Regions from separate parts of the Clostridioides sp. LIBA-6822 genome, predicted to be linked through region 2. Evidence: riboswitches for the same ligand, from Rfam matches in the RefSeq annotation. Region 2 holds a riboswitch; the other holds the start of a gene.

Region 1 (10,197 bases), 150 kb from region 2:
TCTAAAATAGATGCTAGTACACCGAATGTTAACCTAGCATTGATACTTGGTTGGGATAATATAAGCCAATCAATGATGTCTTTAGTAGCCTCTGTTTCAACAAATGCACTTAATGCCATCGCAAGTATTGCAAGCAAAACACCTGCATTTATGCTAAAACTTATTATTACTTTAATTGCTTCTTTTTTCTTTACTTTTGACTATCAAAAAATAGTAAATTTTATCTTAAAACAATTTCCAGAAAAGAGTCAATTAATGATAATAAATATAAAAAATAGTAGCATTAATGCTCTTTTAAAACTATTAAAAGCCTACGCAATACTACTATCAGTGACATTTATAGAACTACTTATTGGACTTAATATCCTAAGAGTTGAAAATTCATTTACTATAGCTGTCATCATAGCACTTGTTGATATTTTACCAGTCTTAGGGACAGGAAGTATTTTGACACCTTGGATGATTATTTCATTAATTAATGGTAATATCCACTTAGCAGTAGGGCTTCTAATACTATATATAATTATAACTGTTGTTAGACAAATACTAGAACCAAAAGTAGTAGGACACCAAATTGGTCTATATCCTTTAATAACCTTAATGTGTATGTTTGTTGGAGCTCAACTTTTTGGAATAGCTGGATTATTTGGATTTCCTATTGCAGCTACAATCATAAAAAATCTACACGATAATGGTATTATTACTGCATTTAAATAAATTAATTTTTGTATTTTTATTTAAATATATTTTCATCATTTCAACAATGAAAAAGAGGCTTATATCTCTATTTTGAGACAGCCTCTTTTTTCTAATCTTTACAGATAATATCAATCATTTCTTTATATTCATTTTCATTATTTAAAACATCTACATTTTTAAATTTTTTCTTTATTTTTTCTTTAATATCTAATGAATAAGATATTGTATATGGAATAAATTTCTCTATTTCTTTTATATATTCTTTAGAAAAAAATTCAGCATTATACACTACAGAAAATAAAATCAACATTAAGCAATCGTTCTTTACCATACTTATTACAGATTCATTTTTATCATTAATTTTAAAACTATCTATTAATTCAATAGTAAAATTTATTAATTTATTTGCAATTTTATCTAAAGTTCCATTTTTTGCTGTTTCTGTCATAACAGTTTTATGATTGTATTTTAAATCTTCTTTTATATCCTGTAAATCATCTGATATCTGTAATAAAAAACCATATCCAATGCAAAACTCTACTTCTTCCTTTGTCATCAGTCCGCTTATTAAGTATCCATCTACTAAAACAGAGGAACCACCTTTTTCAATAGAAATGGATAATAATTCTTCTTTACACAGATAGCTTTCTATATCTTGTTGTCTTAAACTCTTCACTTGACTTTTAAATATTAATAATAGTGACTCATAGACTTTTTTAAATTTTTCTCTAGGATAAACACTTTCAATATAGTCTATCATTTGAGATACTTTACTTTCATGATGATTATTAGTTTTAATTTTTTCTCCCAGTAGCCTTTTTTTTAACCCGCTATTAAATAAAACCTTATCAGTTTCATTTATATTTGTATCATCTAAATAATTATCTGTATATGGATATAACATGCTATATGCAAAGTTGGCTTTAGAATAATAGACTTCTTTACCAAACAATAATTGTAATGCATTTGAAATCCATACATTTCTCATAGCTTGCATAATATCACCTACAGGCAAAGCATCATCAAATTCTCTGGCATCTCTAATAAACTGTTTTGTTATATCTAAAAATTTTTTTCTATCTTCAATATCCATTTTTTCCAACTTAAAGATATTTTCTTTTTCTAGGGTTTTTTGTAAGAAAACCTCACCTTTTTTTACCCACATTCTTCTCAATACAAAATCACTTGGATATTTTTCTAAGTGAAGTGATAATGTATCTATCAATTTATCCAGTTCTTTTTCACTCTTTTTTTGCGAATTTTTACTATATGTTTCTATATTCTCAGATAATTCAACACTTGAATTATTCCATGTATTCTCACATTTTTTACAATAATATTCAAATATATCATTCAAATCCATTCAACAGCCCTACTTTCATGCCTAAATTATACACTATATTATATCAGTACATATAACTAATATATAGTTAAAGTTCTAATTGTGTATAATAATAACATAAAAATTATTTATTTTTCAATTTAGCTAGTGCTTCTGCAAATGGATTGTTAAATGTTTCTTGATTTTTGTTTTGATTTTTTAAGTATTGATTTACATCTTTTTTTGATGCTTTCTTTTTTTCTTCCTGCTTTCTTTTATTGAAAGATGACATTTTTTCTCTATATCCACAACTACAAGTGAAGACTCTTCCCTCTCCTTCTCCACGAAGTTCTAATTTTTTATGACAATTAGGACATCTTGAATTAGTTACTTGTGATATAGTTTTTCTAGTATTACATTCTCTATCTTCACAAATCAACATTTTACCTTTCTTACCATTTACCTCTAGCATGAATTTACCACATTCTGGACATCTATTTTTAGTTAAGTTATCATGCTTAAATTTATTAGCACTATTTTTTACTTCTAAGACAATGTCTTTTGAATAATCTTTCATGTCATTTATAAATGTATTTTTATTAAGTTTTCCCTTTGAAATCTCCAATAATTTTTTTTCCCATGAAGCTGTAAGTTCTGGTGTTTTCAAATCCACTGGAACTAAATCTAATAATTGTCTACCTTTTGATGTTATATATATATCTTTATTTTTCTTTTCCATTAAAAATGAATTGAATAATTTTTCTATTATATCTGCTCTTGTAGCAACTGTGCCAAGCCCATTTTTTTCCATAGCTGTTAATAGTGTCCCCTCATTTAAGTATGGAGGTGGATTTGTTTTACCTGAAGTCATCTTTAGTTCCTTAACTTTAAGTACATCCTTTTCTAAAACATTTGGTATACTTTCATACACATCTTCATCCTCAATATCCTTATAGCTTTCCTTCCAACCTAAATTGATTACTTTGTTTCCCTTCGCTTTAAATACTTCTCCTTCTACATTTGCATTTATGGTTGTCTGTTCATATTCAAAAGGAGGAGACAATACTGCTAAAAATCTTTTTACTACAAGATTATATATTTTTCGCTCTTTATCACTAAAATCACTCATAAATACCTTCTGCTCTGTTGGTATTATTGCATGATGGTCTGTTACCTTTGAATTATCAACAAAAGATTTATTAGCTGTAATATTGCTTTTTAATAATTTATTACATATTTTTGAATAATCACTAACATTTACAGCTTTTATCCTGTCTTTTAATGTTCCAACAATATCTGATGTTAAATATCTAGAATCAGTTCTAGGATAAGTAAGTACTTTATGATGCTCATATAGTTTTTGCATTATAGATAAAGTTTCTTTTGCTGAGAACCCAAACATTTTATTTGCATCTCTTTGCAACTCTGTTAAATCATATAATGCAGGTGAATATTTTTTCTTATACGATTTGCTTACTTCAGATATTTTTATATCTAAATTTTTAACCTTTTTTAATATAGACTCTATCTTTTCTTTACTAAATGTTGAAGAGTTATTATTCTTATCACTCCAAATAAACTTTATATCTAAACTTCCCTTTGTAGCAATTAACTCTATTCCATAATACTCTTTTGGTTTAAAATTTCTTATTTCCTCTTCTCTCTTAAGTAACATAGCAAGAGTAGGTGTCTGAACTCTTCCACAAGAAAGTTGTGCATTATACTTTGTTGTCAAAGCTCTAGTTGCATTTATTCCAATAATCCAGTCAGCTTCTGCTCGTGCTATTGCTGAATGATATAGATTTTCATATTCTTTTCCATTTTTTAATTTTGCAAAACCTTCTTTTATCGCTTTATCTGTACTTGATGAAATCCAAAGACGTTTTAGAGGCTTTTTTACTTGTGATTTTTCTATTATCCATCTTGCTACAAGCTCTCCCTCACGACCTGCATCTGTTGCTATAACTATTTCATCTATATCATTTCTATTCATTTGAGCTTTGACTGTATTAAACTGTTTTCCACTCTTTTTTATTACAACAGTCTTTAGATGCTTAGGAAGTATTGGCAAGTCTTCTAAGCTCCATGATTTATATTTTTCTCCATAACTTTCAGGGTCAGCAAGCGTAACCAAATGGCCTAATGCCCAAGTAACCACATACTTTGGACCCTCTATATACCCATTTTTTTCATTTTTTGAACCCAAAACTTTTGCTATATCTCTTCCAACAGAAGGTTTTTCTGCTAGTACTAATACTTTTCCCATCTAAAAATACTTCCTTTCTCTATATTCAATCTCATATTACACTTAAAATCTAAATAAATAGAACCTTTCTTAATATCGTAACTATAATATTACCATAATTTAATCATATCTAATTAATTATTTAAGATTTTTTTATTTAAAACTTGTTTTATGCCTAATTTGTATGCTTATTACGATATCCATTTTCACGTATATTACTTATATTTTTAAATTTATAATTCGTAATTAGACTTACATTTTTATATTTTTTTACTGTTTTTTAATTTTTCAGTTGACAAAACATAAAAACTTATATTAATATTATTAATACAATAAGCTATGACAAATCAATATCCGGTTAAGATTTTATAGAAGAGTTGCTATATAGCACACCGAAGGAGTAACACTCTCAGGTACTTTTTAAAAGTAGGACTGTAAAATTTACGGAACTCTGGAGAGACCCATTATGGGCGCCGAAGGGGCAAGGCTTTTATGCTCAATCTCTCAGGCAAAAGGACAGGGATTATCTACCAAAATCAGTATTATTAATACTTTTATTTTGGTTGCTAATTAGTGTATATCCAGAGCTGAATCTTTTTTAGATTTAGCTTTTTTTATTACACTAGAAATTATAATAAATTATACTTATTTCCTGTCAATTACTTCATTAAAAATTCTATTGATTGTACAAAGCAAAAAAATGAGGGAGTGTTTTTATGAATCTAATTGATATTTTAAACAAAGTTGATGCTTTTATTTGGGGACCACCCTTGCTAGTACTACTAGTTGGTACTGGTATATTACTTACTGTTAAACTTGGAGTTATACAAATAACTAAACTTCCAAGAGCTCTTAAATTAATCTTCTCTGCTGAAAACAAAGGTAGTGGTGATGTTTCAAGTTTTGCAGCCTTATGTACTGCACTAGCTGCTACAGTTGGTACTGGTAATATTGTTGGTGTTGCTACAGCTATTAAAGCTGGTGGACCTGGTGCTCTTTTTTGGATGTGGATAGCAGCATTCTTTGGAATGGCTACTAAGTATTCAGAAGGTGTTCTTGCAATAAAATATAGAACTAAAGACAAAAATGGTCAAGTATCTGGTGGACCAATGTATTACATAGTAAATGGTATGGGTGAAAAATGGAGACCTCTTGCAATATTTTTCGCTATAAGTGGTATATTGGTTGCACTTTTAGGAATAGGTACTTTTACCCAAGTAAATTCAATAACAGATGCGATAAATAGCAGCTTTGGTGTAGACCCTAGAATCACAGGTGTTATATTAGCAGTATTTGTAGCGTTAGTCGTATTTGGAGGTCTTAAAAGTATATCTAATGTAGCTACTAAGATAGTACCTTTTATGGCTGTTATATACATTGTAATCTGTGGAATCATTTTAATATCTTTTTGGAACAAGATACCAGAAACTTTTATGTTAATAATTAAAAGTGCTTTTACAACTACTGCTGCAACTGGTGGTTTCCTAGGAGCAACTATTTCACTGGCTATTAGAAATGGTATAGCTCGTGGTGTATTTTCAAACGAATCTGGTCTAGGTAGTGCTCCAATAGCTGCAGCTGCGGCTAAAACTGAATGGCCAGCAGAACAAGGTCTTATATCTATGACAGGTACTTTTATAGATACTATTATAATCTGTACACTTACTGGATTCTCTCTTGTTATTTCAGGAGTATGGTGTTCTGACCTTAATGGAGCTGTTATGACACAAGCAGCTTTTAATGGAGCAATTCCTACATTTGGACCAATATTACTTACAGTTAGTTTGACATTATTTGCATTTACTACAATTTTAGGTTGGAGTTATTATGGAGAAAGATGCTTTGAATTCCTATTTGGTGTAAAAGGTATGAATGGATATAGAACTGTATTTGTCGCTATGGTACTTTTAGGTGCATTCTTAAAATTAGAAGTTGTTTGGATAATTGCCGATATTGTAAATGGACTTATGGCAATACCTAACCTAATAGCTTTACTTGCACTATCTCCGATAATAGTGTCTGAAACTAAAAAATACTTTGAATATATAAATTCGCCAGAAAACCAGTTAAAAAATAATGCATAAATAAAAAATATAGAATTCCAAGTCAAATTTATATGACTTTGGAATTCTATATTTGTTTAAAAAGTATACTAAATATATTTACAAAAAACACTAATTCATATAAATAGCATATCTAGACTTTAATTAATCTTCTTAATGTAAATTATCTATATTAAAATTTTACTTCTTCTGGATATTCCCATGATTTAAATTCATCAATATCTAATACTTCAGGCTCCTTAAACTGATTTAACATTAAAGACCTATAATATATTTCTGCTACCTCTTCTACATATCTTGATTTTAAAAATGCCTCTTCTAAGTCATTACCTACAGTTGTTAATCCATGTCTTTCTAATAAACATGCATCTGTATCTAGCAATAATTTTGAAACGTTTTTAGCTAGTTTCAAAGTTCCTGGTCTCTCATATGGAGCAATATCCACATAACCACCATAATTAACAGATTCATATACAATTGGTATAATAGGTTTCTTTGCTACCGAAAATGATGTTGCATATAAAGAGTGAGTATGTGATATAGCATTTACATTGTCTCTTACTTTATATATTTCAATATGCATCAATACCTCACTACTCGGTTTAATACCTTTCTTTACTTCTATTACATTACCATCTAAATCCAACACACAAATATGCTCAATTTTCAATTCTTCTCTCCCTATACCTGAAGGTGTTATAAGAACATATCCAGTCTCTCTATCTCTAATACTAAAATTACCAGCCTTTTCTTTACATAAACCATAATGTTCTGCTTTAATTGCTATTTCCACAATTTTGACCTTTAAAGACTCCAGCATAATTTACCTCCAGATAATCATTTTTGACCATAGTATGCATTTTTTCCATGTTTTCTCGAAAAATGTTTATTCATAAGCACTTTATCCATAATATTGTCAGGACTCATTAATTCTGTATAATAGGCCATTTTTGCAACTTCTTCCAAAACTACTGCATTATGTACAGCCTCTTTTGCATTTTTACCCCATGCAAAAGGACCATGGTCATTCACAATTATTCCTGGACAATAAATTGGATTTTTACCTATAAATTCTTCAACAATTACATTTCCAGTTTCCTTTTCATAATCATTGCAAATTTCTTCTCTAATCATTTTTCTGGTACATGGTATACTTCCATAAAAATAATCTGCATGAGTAGTACCACATGCTGGTATAGATTTTCCTATCTGAGCCCAAATCGTTGCCCAACTTGAATGTGTATGTACTATTCCTCCTAATTCTTCAAACTCTTTATATAAAACGAGATGAGTAGGAGTATCTGAGGACGGTTTTAATTTACCATCAATTATATTTCCTTCTAAATCAACAACTACCATATCTTCTACAGTCATACTACTGTACTCTACACCACTTGGTTTTATCACTACCAATCCTTTTTCTCTGTCTATGCCACTTACATTTCCCCAAGTATAAGTAATTAGTCCTTTTGCAGGTAATTCTAAATTTGCTTTTAATACCTCTTCTTTTAAACTTTCTAACATTTTTCTTCCTCCTATAGTTTGTTTAGAAAAATTATTTTTATTTTATCTAATATCCGAATTATAGAGTTTAATTATTTTTTATATTTGTTTAATGTTTATATTTCTACTAGGATTTTATTGAAATTAATCTCTCTCTTGCTCATTTTGCTTAAAAAGTCTCCTACTTCATTAAGACCTATTTTGTGTGAAATCATTGGTGTAAAAACAATATCACCCTTTTCCATAAAATCCAATGTTGCTGTCCACGCCCTTCCAGGATAAGGACTTGTATATGAATTCCAAGAACCTTGCAAAGTAAGTTCTCCACGTAATATACACTCAGTAGCTTCTACACTAAGTGGTAGTTCTGTGTGTGATATTCCCACAAAGACTATTTTCCCTCTTTTTTTTGCTATGAGCAAAGATTGCTCTTGTGTAAACCTACTACCAGCAGTTTCTATAACAACATCAGCACCCTCATTTGTTATTTTTTTTATTTCTTTAATTACATTTACTTCTTTTGAATTCAATGTATAATTTGCCCCTAGAGATTTAGAAAGTTCTAACTTTTCATCAAAAATATCAATAGCTATAATTTTAGATGCACCAAAGACCTTTGCCCATTGTATAGTAAACTGACCTATTGGACCACATCCTAACACAACTACACTATCTCCTACGTTAATATCCGACTTTGAAATTCCATGATAAGCTATAGTTGCTGGTTCAATTCCAGCAGCAGTTTCATAATCCAGTGTATCTGGTAATTTTAAAATGTGTTCTTCAGGTACTCTCACATACTCTGCCAATGCTCCATTCACTCTCGTACCAATTATATTGTAATCATCACACAAACCAAAATTACCATTTTTACAGTAATCACATTTTTTACAAGGTACTAATGGGGCAACAGTTACTCTATCTCCTACCCTAACATTTTTTACTCTGTGTCCAACTTTAGCAACTTCTCCAGAAAATTCATGACCTAAAATTAGTGGATAAGCCGTATTTCCACTCAGACCACTTACCATAGACCTAGGTAAATCCGAACCACATATTCCAACATACTTTACATTTACAAGTACTTCTTTCTCTGCTATTTCTGGTATATCAACCATTTCATATCTAACATCACCTACATTGTATAATACTGATGCTCTCATTTTATCTGCCATATAAATATCTCCTTTCATGCTATATACTTATATATAGCAATATCTATGCCATACAAAAAACAAATAGCTTATTCAAGCAAATACCTTATATACAAAGTGTTTTGTTAATATGAATTACATTTTATAAAATCAAATTACATTATTGTATAAACATAAAAGAGTATGTTTTAAATAGTAAAACAAATTTTAAAAAGTCGACTATAAGAATACAGTAAATTATAAATATATACAAAATAAAAAGGAATCTATATTTCATTTAAATACTTCTGAACCTCCCATGACTAAAGTCACAGGGTTCCTGCTTCATAGAATTTTGCATACTAAAATATGTCTTACCAATTCTCCACAGGCTATCCCCGTAGTTCCTACGGTTCTTACATAAGTTATTTATTTTAAACTGTTATTAGTCTTAATCCTTCTTTTAGTATATTTATACTTGCATTTATATCTCTATCGTGAGTTACATTACAACAAGGACAAATCCATTCTCTTATACTTAAATTCTTCATTTCCTCGTTTTTGTACCCACATTTATTGCATATTTGTGAACTTGCAAAGAATTTATCTACTTTTACAATTTGTCTACCATACCAATTAGCCTTATATTCTAATTGACGAACAAATTCTGACCATGACACATCAGAAATTAAGCGAGATAGTTTATGATTTTTAGTCATATTCTTTACTTGTAAATCTTCTATGCAAATAATATCATTCTCTCGTATTAATTTAGTAGATAGTTTTTGTAGAAAATCCTTCCTTTGATTAGCTATATATTCTTGAAGTCTTGCAACTTTTAATCTTGCTTTATTTCTATTTAAACTACCAATTGTTTTTCTTGATAATTCTCTTTGTAATTTTGCAAGTTTGTTTAATGACTTTTGAAGATACTTAGGGTTTTCTATAAATTCTCCACAACTTGAGATACAAAATTCTTTAATTCCTAAATCTAAACCTATCTGACTATTAGTATTTTCAAATGCTTTAATATCTATATCAGTACAACATAATGATACATAATATTTACCACTTGGTTCTTTGGATACAGTAGCATTAAGTATTCTCCCTTGAGGTACTTGTTTATCCCTTACTTTAACCATACCAAGTTTAGGTAATTTTATATATTGACTAAAGTACATAATATTTCCATTGGTAAAGTTAGTTCTATATGAAAATCTGTTAGTTTTCTTT
Region 2 (10,197 bases):
TTTGGTTTATATCTCCACAAGCTTCTTCTGAACACTCAATAACATAATCTATTTCAGCAGGGTCTATTTTGCTATGTCTTAGCATTTGAATAGCAGATAAAACTCCAGATGCTTTTACTACTAGATTTTCAAACATTGTATGGGCATTTAAGTTAACATCTACATCATGTGCTCTTTTTACATAACCAATGAATTTCCCATTATGGTATAATCCTTCTGCTATGTGTGTTGCTACTAATTCTTTACCTTCTTCTATATCATCACCCTTTAATTTACCTACAAATGGAGCAATTTCAGGGTAGTTATTTTCGATTTTTGGTTTTACTTCATCAATAAATTCTTGTGATAATTTTACCAAATCAAATGCATCACTTATTTGCATTAAAGCTATGAACTCATCTTGAGGCATTATTTCTCCAAACTTACCATTTCTATTTCCCTCAATCTTTTGTTCACACCATGGCATTGGTAAATCTCTTAATTCCTCTGGTCTTCTATTTCCTATATAAACTTGATTTGGCATGTAGTTAACTACATCTTCGTAACTTCTTATATGATTGCTTACTTCCTTTAAAAATTCTGAATCTGGATTTGTTGCTCTTTCAACTGTACAAGTACTTCCATTTTGCACTATCATATCTGGAGTATGAATAAGTACATAGCCTGCCCCTTTTAAAACTGGATAAGTCATTTTGTGCACCTCCATAAATTTTATGAACACTTATTTTTTAATTTAATTAAAGACTCTAATTGTTGTTATTTTTGTTTTGTTGTATATTTGATTCTATTATTGTTTATGTATTTTGGCATTTTTTAAGATTTCATGAATGAATAACTCCAATTTACCCATTCATGAAATCTATATTATTTTTTTGTGTATAGTTATTTTTTATTTTTAGTGTGTGTTTATATTTTTATCTATATAATATATGTGTGTGTTATTTTTATTTTTCAAATACTGTTTGACCATCTACTTCTGTAGTTAAAGAGTTTAATGCTTTTTCTACAAGGCCTCTTCTTAAGGCTTTTTCTTCTGTAGGGTCAAGCGCTGGATTTCCAAGTGGATGAGGTATTGCTATAGTTGGAACTATTCTATTAGCCCCTACTGTTAATGAAATAGGTACTACTGTACACATATGAACTACTGGAAGTCCAGTTTTTTCTATTTCTTTTACCATCGTTGCACCGCAACGAGTACAAGTACCTCATGTAGAAGTTAATATTACTGCATCTACACCATCAGCCACTAATGCTGCTCCAATTTCAGAAGCATATTTTTTAGAGTTTGCAACAGATGTACCGTTACCTACAGTTGTATAGAAAGTTTCATGTAATTTTCCAATTACACCTTCTTTTTCTAAATCTCTAAGAACATCAACAGGTAATACTCTATCTGCATCTAAATTTGCATACACTGGGTCATATCCACCATGTGCAGTTTCATAAGTCTCTTCTGTTAAGTCCATAACTCCTGCTATAGAATAAGTTCCATATTTAGAAGCTGAAGAAGACTCTATTCTATCTGGATTTCCTTTTGGAACTATACCACCAGAAGTAACTAAAGCTATTTTGCATTTTGATAAATCTTTTACAGCGTTGCTTGGGTCAACTCTATCAAAGTTTGGCATTGGGTATTCAGTTTCAAATGGTTCACCTTTTATTTTCTTAACTAACATGTCAACAGCTCTCTTAGAACCTCTGTCTTCATGGAAGTAGTTAACTCTTATTCCTCTAGCTATGTATCCTTCATCTTTAGGAGTTCCAATTTCTTCTCCATTAGCAAGTTTTACTGCAAGTTTTGCTATTTTAGGAAGTGCTTTTCTCATACCTGCTGCAGAATCAGAAGTTTCTACTACATAAACATCTTTTTTGAACATATCTGCACCTGGATTTTCAATATACATACCTGTTAGGGCTGGTATATTTAAAGCATCTTTTACAACTTTAGTTATTGTTCCAGCAGCAACTCCATATCTACCAGCATTAAATGCAGGACCAGCTATGAAAAGTTGTGGTTCAAAACCTTTTATCATTCCTAAAACTTCTTCACTTGCACTGTCTATATTTTCATTGAAGTAGCTATCTCCACATACTACTGTTCCAACTATTTCAATATCTTCACCTAATAATTTATCAAGTTGTAAACTTATTGGAGGTAAAGTTTCTGCCACATGTGGCTTAGTATCAGCTTTTTCTTCTCCACCTATACCAGCAAAGAACTGATTAATATAATGTACCGCTTTTAGTTTTCCCATCTCTTAGTTTCACCCCTTTTGCTTTTAGGCATTAAAATTTACAAAATTCTTCTCTTATACCAGACATTTCTTCTTCTATTTCTTCAACTTCTAAAACCATTTCCATCATACTTATTTGATCTTCATATACAGTTTCATCAAATAAAGCTTTCATTGGTTCCTCTACAACATGGTAAACGCTTAATCCTAAAGCAACTCCAGCAAGTGGTCCAGCGAAAGTTGGATCCCCAGCAGTTACTGTTTCGGCTGCAAGACCTGCAGCTTCGGCTTCAGCAGCACCTAGTAAAATCACAACATTTTCAGCTCCGAATTTATCAGCAGCTTCTTTAACTCTGTTTTGATTTTCTAAGTCCATAGCCCCAGCAGCAGTTCAGACAAAGCATTCTGTAGATGAGAAAACAACCTCTGCTCCTTCTACTGTTTTTACACATTCTTCTATCGCAGGTCCTGGTATACCATCACGGTCACCTATTATAAGAACCTTTTTATTACTAAGTAAACTCATAATAATCCTCCTTATTATATTTGTAATATATTTTTTTATATCTATAACATTTATTATAATTTATCTATAATATGTTTAATTAACATTACTCAATCGTTTAATAAGATACTTCTTAATATCCTTTAGCAGTTAAATGACCAAATCCTGTTTCATTAGTTGCACCTGTTATAGCTTGTATTTCAACTTCAATAGTTCCATCAGCCTTTAAGCTTCCATCAGAACCACCAGCTATTACATCTACTACTTCTAAATGACCAATTACTTTATCTAATTTAGGAAGTACTACAACTTGGTTAGCATTTCCACCTGTTACAACAGCATCAGCTCTTTCATCTGCATCTGCAAGTGATTGAGAACCTCCATCACGTCCAGCATATTCATCTGTAACTATAACAGTTTTTACACCTTGCATTTCTATCTTCTTACAGTTCATTATAAGGTCAGTATCTGGATTTCCAAAACCTTCTTGTGAAACTATAACTGCATCTAATCCTAAGTACTTACATAATTTAGAAGTCCAGTTTGAAGATCTTTCTTTGTCTGCTAGGTAAACATTTTCATTAGTTATAATTACACCTACAAAGTTTATATCTTTACCATGTCTTGCATATAAGTCTTCAACAACTCCATTGTTTATATGAACATAACTTGGGTTTTTGTCACATGCAGAAACACAGTTACCACTTACAATTGCTCCGTCCATTAATTCTGTTGGATATAATAAAGTTGGTACTATTTGTTTTGCATCCACTCCATATACATAAGTATCATGTAATAATCCTTGAGTTTGAAGCATGTAAACATATCCTACTTTTGGAAGTTCTGGATATTCTTTTATTGACTCAAGAAGAGGTTTAGTTTCATATACTGAAACTTCATCTGGAGTAAGATTTCTTGCTGCTTCTCCTAAATACATTGCTGCTTTAAATCCTATCATTCTAACAGCTTTTTCATGAGCGTATTGTTTTAAACCATCAATAGGTTCAGCTATTACTACAACATTATTTAATTTAGAAAATGGAGTGTATTTAGCTCCTTCTCCAGTCATGTCTACTATACCTTCTTGGAAACCTACTATTTTTCCAGTAGTTACAACAGCTACACCTTTTAAAGCATGAGTTTTTCCTTCTCCTACAGTGTCAACTTTAGACATTATACCTGGGAATATTCCCCCATTACCTTCAACTTTTACTCTTGGCTCAATAACATCTTTTACAGGTGTTATTCTTACGCTTTCACCTGGACGAGCTAATTCTATATCTATAGATTTTATATGCTCATCTCCACCAATCTCTTGTAGCATCTCTTGCTTATTGATGAATAATACTCCATCTTTTACTTCTGTTACATCACCAAATTGAATATCTTTTATAAAGATTTTCCCTAATTCAAGACGCATACTTGCACCTCCTGTTATTTAATTTGTGTATATGCATTTGAGTTTTTCTCAAAATTATATCATTTTATAACTTATCTTAAATCTTAAAGATATTTTTATAATATAGTATTTTTATGTCTTAACTATTTGTTATACTATTAAAAAATATTTACTGTAAAAAAATTATTTTATTTAAAATTATTTTTTTAACAAACTTGAATATAAAAATCTCTTTTATCTTATTATCTTCAGACTAAAACATATTTTTATTTTATTGTTAATATTTCGCCAATATCTTAAAGATATTTTTTAATCATGTCTTCTATATTAGGAACTGTAGCATCATCTTTAGTAACTTCGTCCACTTTTTCCCCATCTTTGTATATAGCCATAGTTGGAAGACCTAATACTTTTTGTTTTATAGCTAATCTTCTAGCTTTTGTTGTATCCATCTTACAGAATTTTATTTTGTCCCCATAAGTCTCAGCTAATTTATGAACATCTGGCATTAAAGCTTTACAAGGTTCACAACCTTCACTCCAGAAATCAACAAATACAAAACCTTCTGCGTTTAAAACTTCTTCTTCAAATGTAGCCTTATCTAAATCTAACATTTTATTTTTCCCCCTTGAAATTTTTATTTTATTTTAAATATTATTCATTAAATTTAATTTACAGATTTTTAGTTTCCAAACTTTTCATCAATATATTTCTCAGCTACTATAGATGCAATTGCTCCATCGTTAGTTGCAGTTACAACCTGTCTTAGAGTTTTAGATCTACAATCTCCTGCTGCAAATACACCTGGTATGTTAGTTTTCATGTCTTCATCAGTTATTATATAACCTTTTTCATCCATATCAACTTTACCTTTGAATAAATCAGTTTGAGCATCTAATCCAACGAAAACAAATACTCCCATTGTTCCATCTTCTTCATCTGCAAAGTATTCATGAGTTTCTCCAGTAATCTTATTTTTAAATACAACTGACTCCAGTATTCCATCACCTTTGATTTCTTCTATTACTGTATCTAATAAGAACTCTATCTTTGGATTAGCTTTTGCTTTTTCTTCAACACTCTTAGCACATCTAAATCCTTGTCTTCTATGTACAATTGTTACTTTTCTAGCAAATTTAGTTAAATACATTGCTTCCTCTAATGCACTATCTCCTCCACCTACAACAAATACTTCAAAATCTTCAAAGAAGTCTGCATCACAAGTTGCACAATATGAAACACCTTTACCAGTAAGTTCTTTTTCCCCTGGGCAACCAATTTTTCTTGGAGTTGCTCCTGTTCCTATTATTACTGCTTTAGCTCTATATTCTGCTTTTTGACCTTTTAAAACTTTTATATCTCCATCTAGCTCAGTATCTACAATGTTATCTCTTAGAATTTCTGCTCCAAACTCTTTACATTGTTCAACCATTCTAGCTATTAGACTTGGTCCTGTTGCATTTGGAACTGACCCTGGATAATTTGCAATTTCATGTGTTATTACAATTTGCCCACCAGTTTTGTCTTTTTCTAGGATTAGAGTATTCAACTTTGCTCTTGCCCCATAAAGCCCTGCTGCAAGCCCTGCTGGTCCTGAACCAATTATTACTAAGTCATACACATTTTCCATTTTGACTTATCCTCCCCAATTAGATTTCTCATTTTATTTAATATTAAATTAGATTTAATATTTAGGCTGCTTTAATAATTTTTTAACAATTTTTTTTATTCATACTGCATTCTTTGTATTGTATTATAAAATATATCATAATCAATTACCCTAAAGTCGTCTTGAACACTTTCTGTCCATTTTGGAGTCTTTTTATTATTCTGAAATTTACTTGCAGTGATGATTGCTTCTTCAATTAAGGTTAAAGAGTTTATATCCAAACGATTTCCTCTCTTTAGTATAACAGTTCTATAAGGTGTTTCATTTGGTTTTACACTCCCATAGAGTGGATGAGATAAAAGTTCATATCCTTCATGTATCAAATCTCTACTTGCTTCTAAGATACCAATATAAGTTGTGTCTTTAAACAAAACTTCTCTTTCTTGAACTTCTTCTCTTACTTTCGGATTATTTGTAATTATTATCATTTTTTTACTCTCTTTCAATCTTTTATTTATTACTTGATAAATAAAAAACAGGAAAAACAAATCTCCCAATTTGTCTTCCCTGTTAAAATCATTTTCAGAGCCCCGTCCAAGTACAGTCATTTTTACCTGAGAATTTCATCTAATCTTTTGGGTAAATAGGATTAAATTTGTCCCTTCGGTCGCTTTTTTATAAAGCAGTCTCCCATACTCTTCATCCGGATTATTAAGTTATCAGAAAATTGAAAATTAAGCAATTTATCCTTTGTTTTCTATAAATAGCTTTTTTCTATCTCTGTTGACTTAAGTATATAAACATTCTATAAAATTTGCAATAGTTTTTTTATATGTATTTTGTATACATTTTTACTTTTTTTTCCAAGTGTTGATATTACATATTTCCTGTATTTTCTTTTTTTTTTAAGTACAAACCTTTTTTGGTTTACTTTCTCAAACTGATTAAAAATATAACTATTTTCACAGCAAATCTTTGATTTTTACATATTTTTTAATTTTTTACTTTTACCCACTGAAATTCTCATAATTTTTTATAATTTGCTATCATTTATTTCATCAAACCAAGATTTAACATTACCCATGATAGACTTAATACAGTTATTATCAAATGGTGAATATAAATTTCCCATACTTACAATACCTAAAAATGATTTTGTTCCTCCAACTTTACAAATATTTATATAATCTTGCCATCCTGCATCTCTATCTTGAATCATTTTTTTCCAAAATTGTAATGCACAAACTTGAGCTAGTACATAGTCTATGTAATAAAACGGATTTTTAAATATATGACCTTGCTTAAACCACCAACAACCTCGCTCTAAAAAAGAATTATTATCATAGTTTCTATGAGGTAAATATTTTTTCTCTAAATATCTCCATTTTTCTTTTCTTTTTGCCTTATCCTCATTAGGATTTTTATAAACATAATGCTGAAATTCATCAACAATTATTCCATAAGGTATAAATTTGACTGCTGTTGACAAGTGAGTAAATTTATATTTATCTGTATCTTCTTTAAAAAACAGATTCATCCATGGCCATGTTATAAATTCCATACTCATTGAATGAATTTCACAACTGTCAAGTGTGGGAAAATTAATCTCTGGCATATCAATCCATCTAGACATGTATAACTGGAACGCATGTCCTGCTTCATGTGTTAATACATCTATGTCATCAGAAGTTTGATTAAAGTTAGAAAAAATGAATGGCGACTTGTAATCTGGTATGTAGGTACAATAGCCTCCAGCTCCTTTACCTTTCTTTGTTTCTAAATCCATAAGTTCATTTTCTAGCATAAAATTAAAAAATTCATCTGTTTCTTTTGAAAGCTCACTATACATCCTTTGCCCATTCTGAATTATGTATTTTGAATCGCCTTTTAAACTTGCATTTCCTGTTAAAAATTCCACGTCTTCATCTATGTAGCTTAAGTTTTCTAAACCAAGTCTTTTAACCTGTTTTTCATAAAGCTCATTAGCCATTGGAACAACATATTTTAATACTTGCTTTCTAACGTTTTCTACCATATCTTCTCTATAGTCACTTCTCATCATTCTAACATATCCAAGCTCTACAAAATCTTCAAAGCCTAATTTTTTAGATATCTTATCTCTAAGTTTGACCAGTTTATCAAATATGTCATCAAATTTTGATTCGTTTTCTTCAAAAAAATTATAATACGCTTTGTTGGCTAATTCTCTTGTATTTCTACAATTAGAATACATAAACTTTCCCATACCAGATAAATTTCTTTCTTCTCCATCGAACATTATTTGTGCTGATGCTAAAAGTTTAGTATACTCCGAACACAATTTATTTTCTTCTTGCAATTCACTTATTATATCTTTAGAAAAACTTTTTAGAGAATAGTCTATTATTGTGAAAAATTGTTCCCCAAATTTTTTTATCAAATCACATTTAAACTTTGAATTTATTACAGCATCATAAAAATAAGAATTTAATTCTTCATACAAAGGCAGATATTCATCCCAGTAATTTTTTTCCTCTTGATAGAATTTATTAAGTGTATCTATACTGTATCTTATTGATGCTATATTTGACAACGTTTCTATTTTATTTCTCAATAAATTAATCTTATGTATATTTTCTTGCTGTTCTTCATAATTACAGGATTTTTTTATATCTTCTACGCACTCCAAAAATTCTTTTTTTATACTATCATAATTGGGTCTTTCATACTTAAATTGTGAAAACTTCATTTAAAGCACTCCTTTACAACTTTATTTCATATCTTTATATCATACTTTTATATCTTTGATATACATATCTTTATATACTATCTGATGCCAACTTATAAATTATTATATATATTAAATATTCTTTACATTGTAATCATGTTGAATAATAACATATGATTCATATAATTACAATATTTTGTGGTATAAAACTGACTACTACATAAATTATTAGAAAAACATTCATATAAAAACTACCCTCTTATATAAAAGCTTAGTATCTATACTAAAATGCAAACGATAGCATTTTTATAATTAATACTTACAAAACAATTAAAAATCTGCTTTTTAAATACACGTATTATATAGATGATATTTTTATCAAAAAATTAATATTATTAAACTTTCTAAATTGCTTATCTCTTGGTATAATAGTATACAAAACTAATCATATTTTCCACTGAAATTTTGTTCAACACTAGTTGTGTCAACGTTTTCACAGGAAAATTGAGTATATAATTTACTGGAGGCTGATATGTACAAATTAATCGCATTAGATATTGATGGAACAATATTAAACACGCAAAAAAGGATTACTCCTGAAGTCTTTGAATCTATTCAAGAAGCAAAAAAGGCTGGAGCCAAAGTTGTTATAACAACGGGCAGACCTCTTCCTGGTGTCAAGGGACTTCTAAATCAATTAAACTTAACGGATGAAGGTGATTATGTTATATGTTTTAATGGAGCCATTATTCAAGAAGTCAAAAGTGAAAAAATTATACATGATGTAGAGATGACTTTAGATGACTTTGATTTTATATATAATAACGTTTGTAAAAAATATAATACCAAAATACACATAAATACAATGACAAATTTAATTACACCAAACGAAATTCCTGGCAAATATACACTTCATGAAGCGAAATTAAATGATATAGACGTTAAATATATACAAAAAGATAAAATTGATGAATCTATTAAAATCTGCAAAATTATGATAGTTGATGAACCAGAAAGATTAGAAGAAATTATACAACAACTACCTAAAAATTTATTCAATAAATATACTATAGTAAGGTCTGCTCCTTTTTACCTAGAGTTTTTAGGTAAGACCACTAACAAAGGAACTGCCCTTAAGACATTGTGTACTAATTTAGATATTCCTATAGAAAAAGCTATTGCTGTTGGTGATGAAGAAAATGACCAACATATGATAAAGTATGCAGGTCTTGGTGTAGCTATGGGAAATGCACGTAACAGTATAAAAGAAATTGCTGATTATGTTACAGATACTAACAATGAAAATGGAGTTGCAAAGGTTATAAATAAATATATACTTAATAGAGCTATTTAGATATATAAAAAAAACTAAAAATAACTCTTTAGCTTTAAATTCTATTTAATATACATACTTGATACTAAAAGTATCTAGTGATAGTATGGTCTAAAATTTTTAGTTAAAGGTTATTTTTAGTTTTTCATCTATATTTATAATAATACTTTTTGTTTAAGTTTAAATATTTTATATGATTCTACTATTGCTTCATTAATATCTAAGCAATATACATCTTCATCATCCGATAATCCTGCTTCTTTTGTCCAAGCATCAAAATCATTCTTCGTCCAGAAGAAATTCATTATATTTCAGCAACTTGCCGCCCAATTTGAATATTTATCAAGATTTATATGAAGCACTCTTAAATGTGGATTATTCACATATTCAATTTTTTCGTTTTTTATAAA

Evidence for each region. A riboswitch is a leader RNA that binds a small molecule or an ion and turns the genes downstream of it on or off. The one in region 2 is predicted to bind glycine.
Region 1: it holds a riboswitch for glycine, as region 2 does, so the genes downstream of both, ACTG48_RS12360 (alanine/glycine:cation symporter family protein) here and ACTG48_RS13200 (GrdX family protein) in region 2, are expected to answer to the same signal.

Annotation. Positions count from the first base shown of each region.
Region 1 is NZ_CP196995.1:2,589,956-2,600,152, forward strand. It holds gene ytvI (sporulation integral membrane protein YtvI) at 1-717, shown strand, start outside; gene ACTG48_RS12350 (flagellar protein FliS) at 809-2,062, opposite strand; gene ACTG48_RS12355 (DNA topoisomerase III) at 2,166-4,286, opposite strand; glycine riboswitch at 4,707-4,795, shown strand; gene ACTG48_RS12360 (alanine/glycine:cation symporter family protein) at 4,982-6,349, shown strand; gene ACTG48_RS12365 (class II aldolase/adducin family protein) at 6,501-7,148, opposite strand; gene araD (L-ribulose-5-phosphate 4-epimerase) at 7,166-7,852, opposite strand; gene ACTG48_RS12375 (galactitol-1-phosphate 5-dehydrogenase) at 7,948-9,006, opposite strand; gene tnpB (IS200/IS605 family element RNA-guided endonuclease TnpB) at 9,399-10,197, opposite strand, start outside.
Region 2 is NZ_CP196995.1:2,737,404-2,747,600, forward strand. It holds gene grdC (glycine/sarcosine/betaine reductase complex component C subunit beta) at 1-691, opposite strand, end outside; gene grdB (glycine reductase complex selenoprotein B) at 945-2,255, opposite strand; gene grdA (glycine/sarcosine/betaine reductase complex selenoprotein A) at 2,287-2,760, opposite strand; gene ACTG48_RS13185 (glycine/sarcosine/betaine reductase component B subunit) at 2,873-4,159, opposite strand; gene trxA (thioredoxin TrxA) at 4,435-4,752, opposite strand; gene trxB (thioredoxin-disulfide reductase) at 4,821-5,768, opposite strand; gene ACTG48_RS13200 (GrdX family protein) at 5,864-6,235, opposite strand; glycine riboswitch at 6,339-6,450, opposite strand; gene ACTG48_RS13205 (M3 family oligoendopeptidase) at 6,781-8,475, opposite strand; gene yidA (sugar-phosphatase) at 8,987-9,808, shown strand; gene saoL (MerB-like organometallic lyase SaoL) at 9,943-10,197, opposite strand, start outside.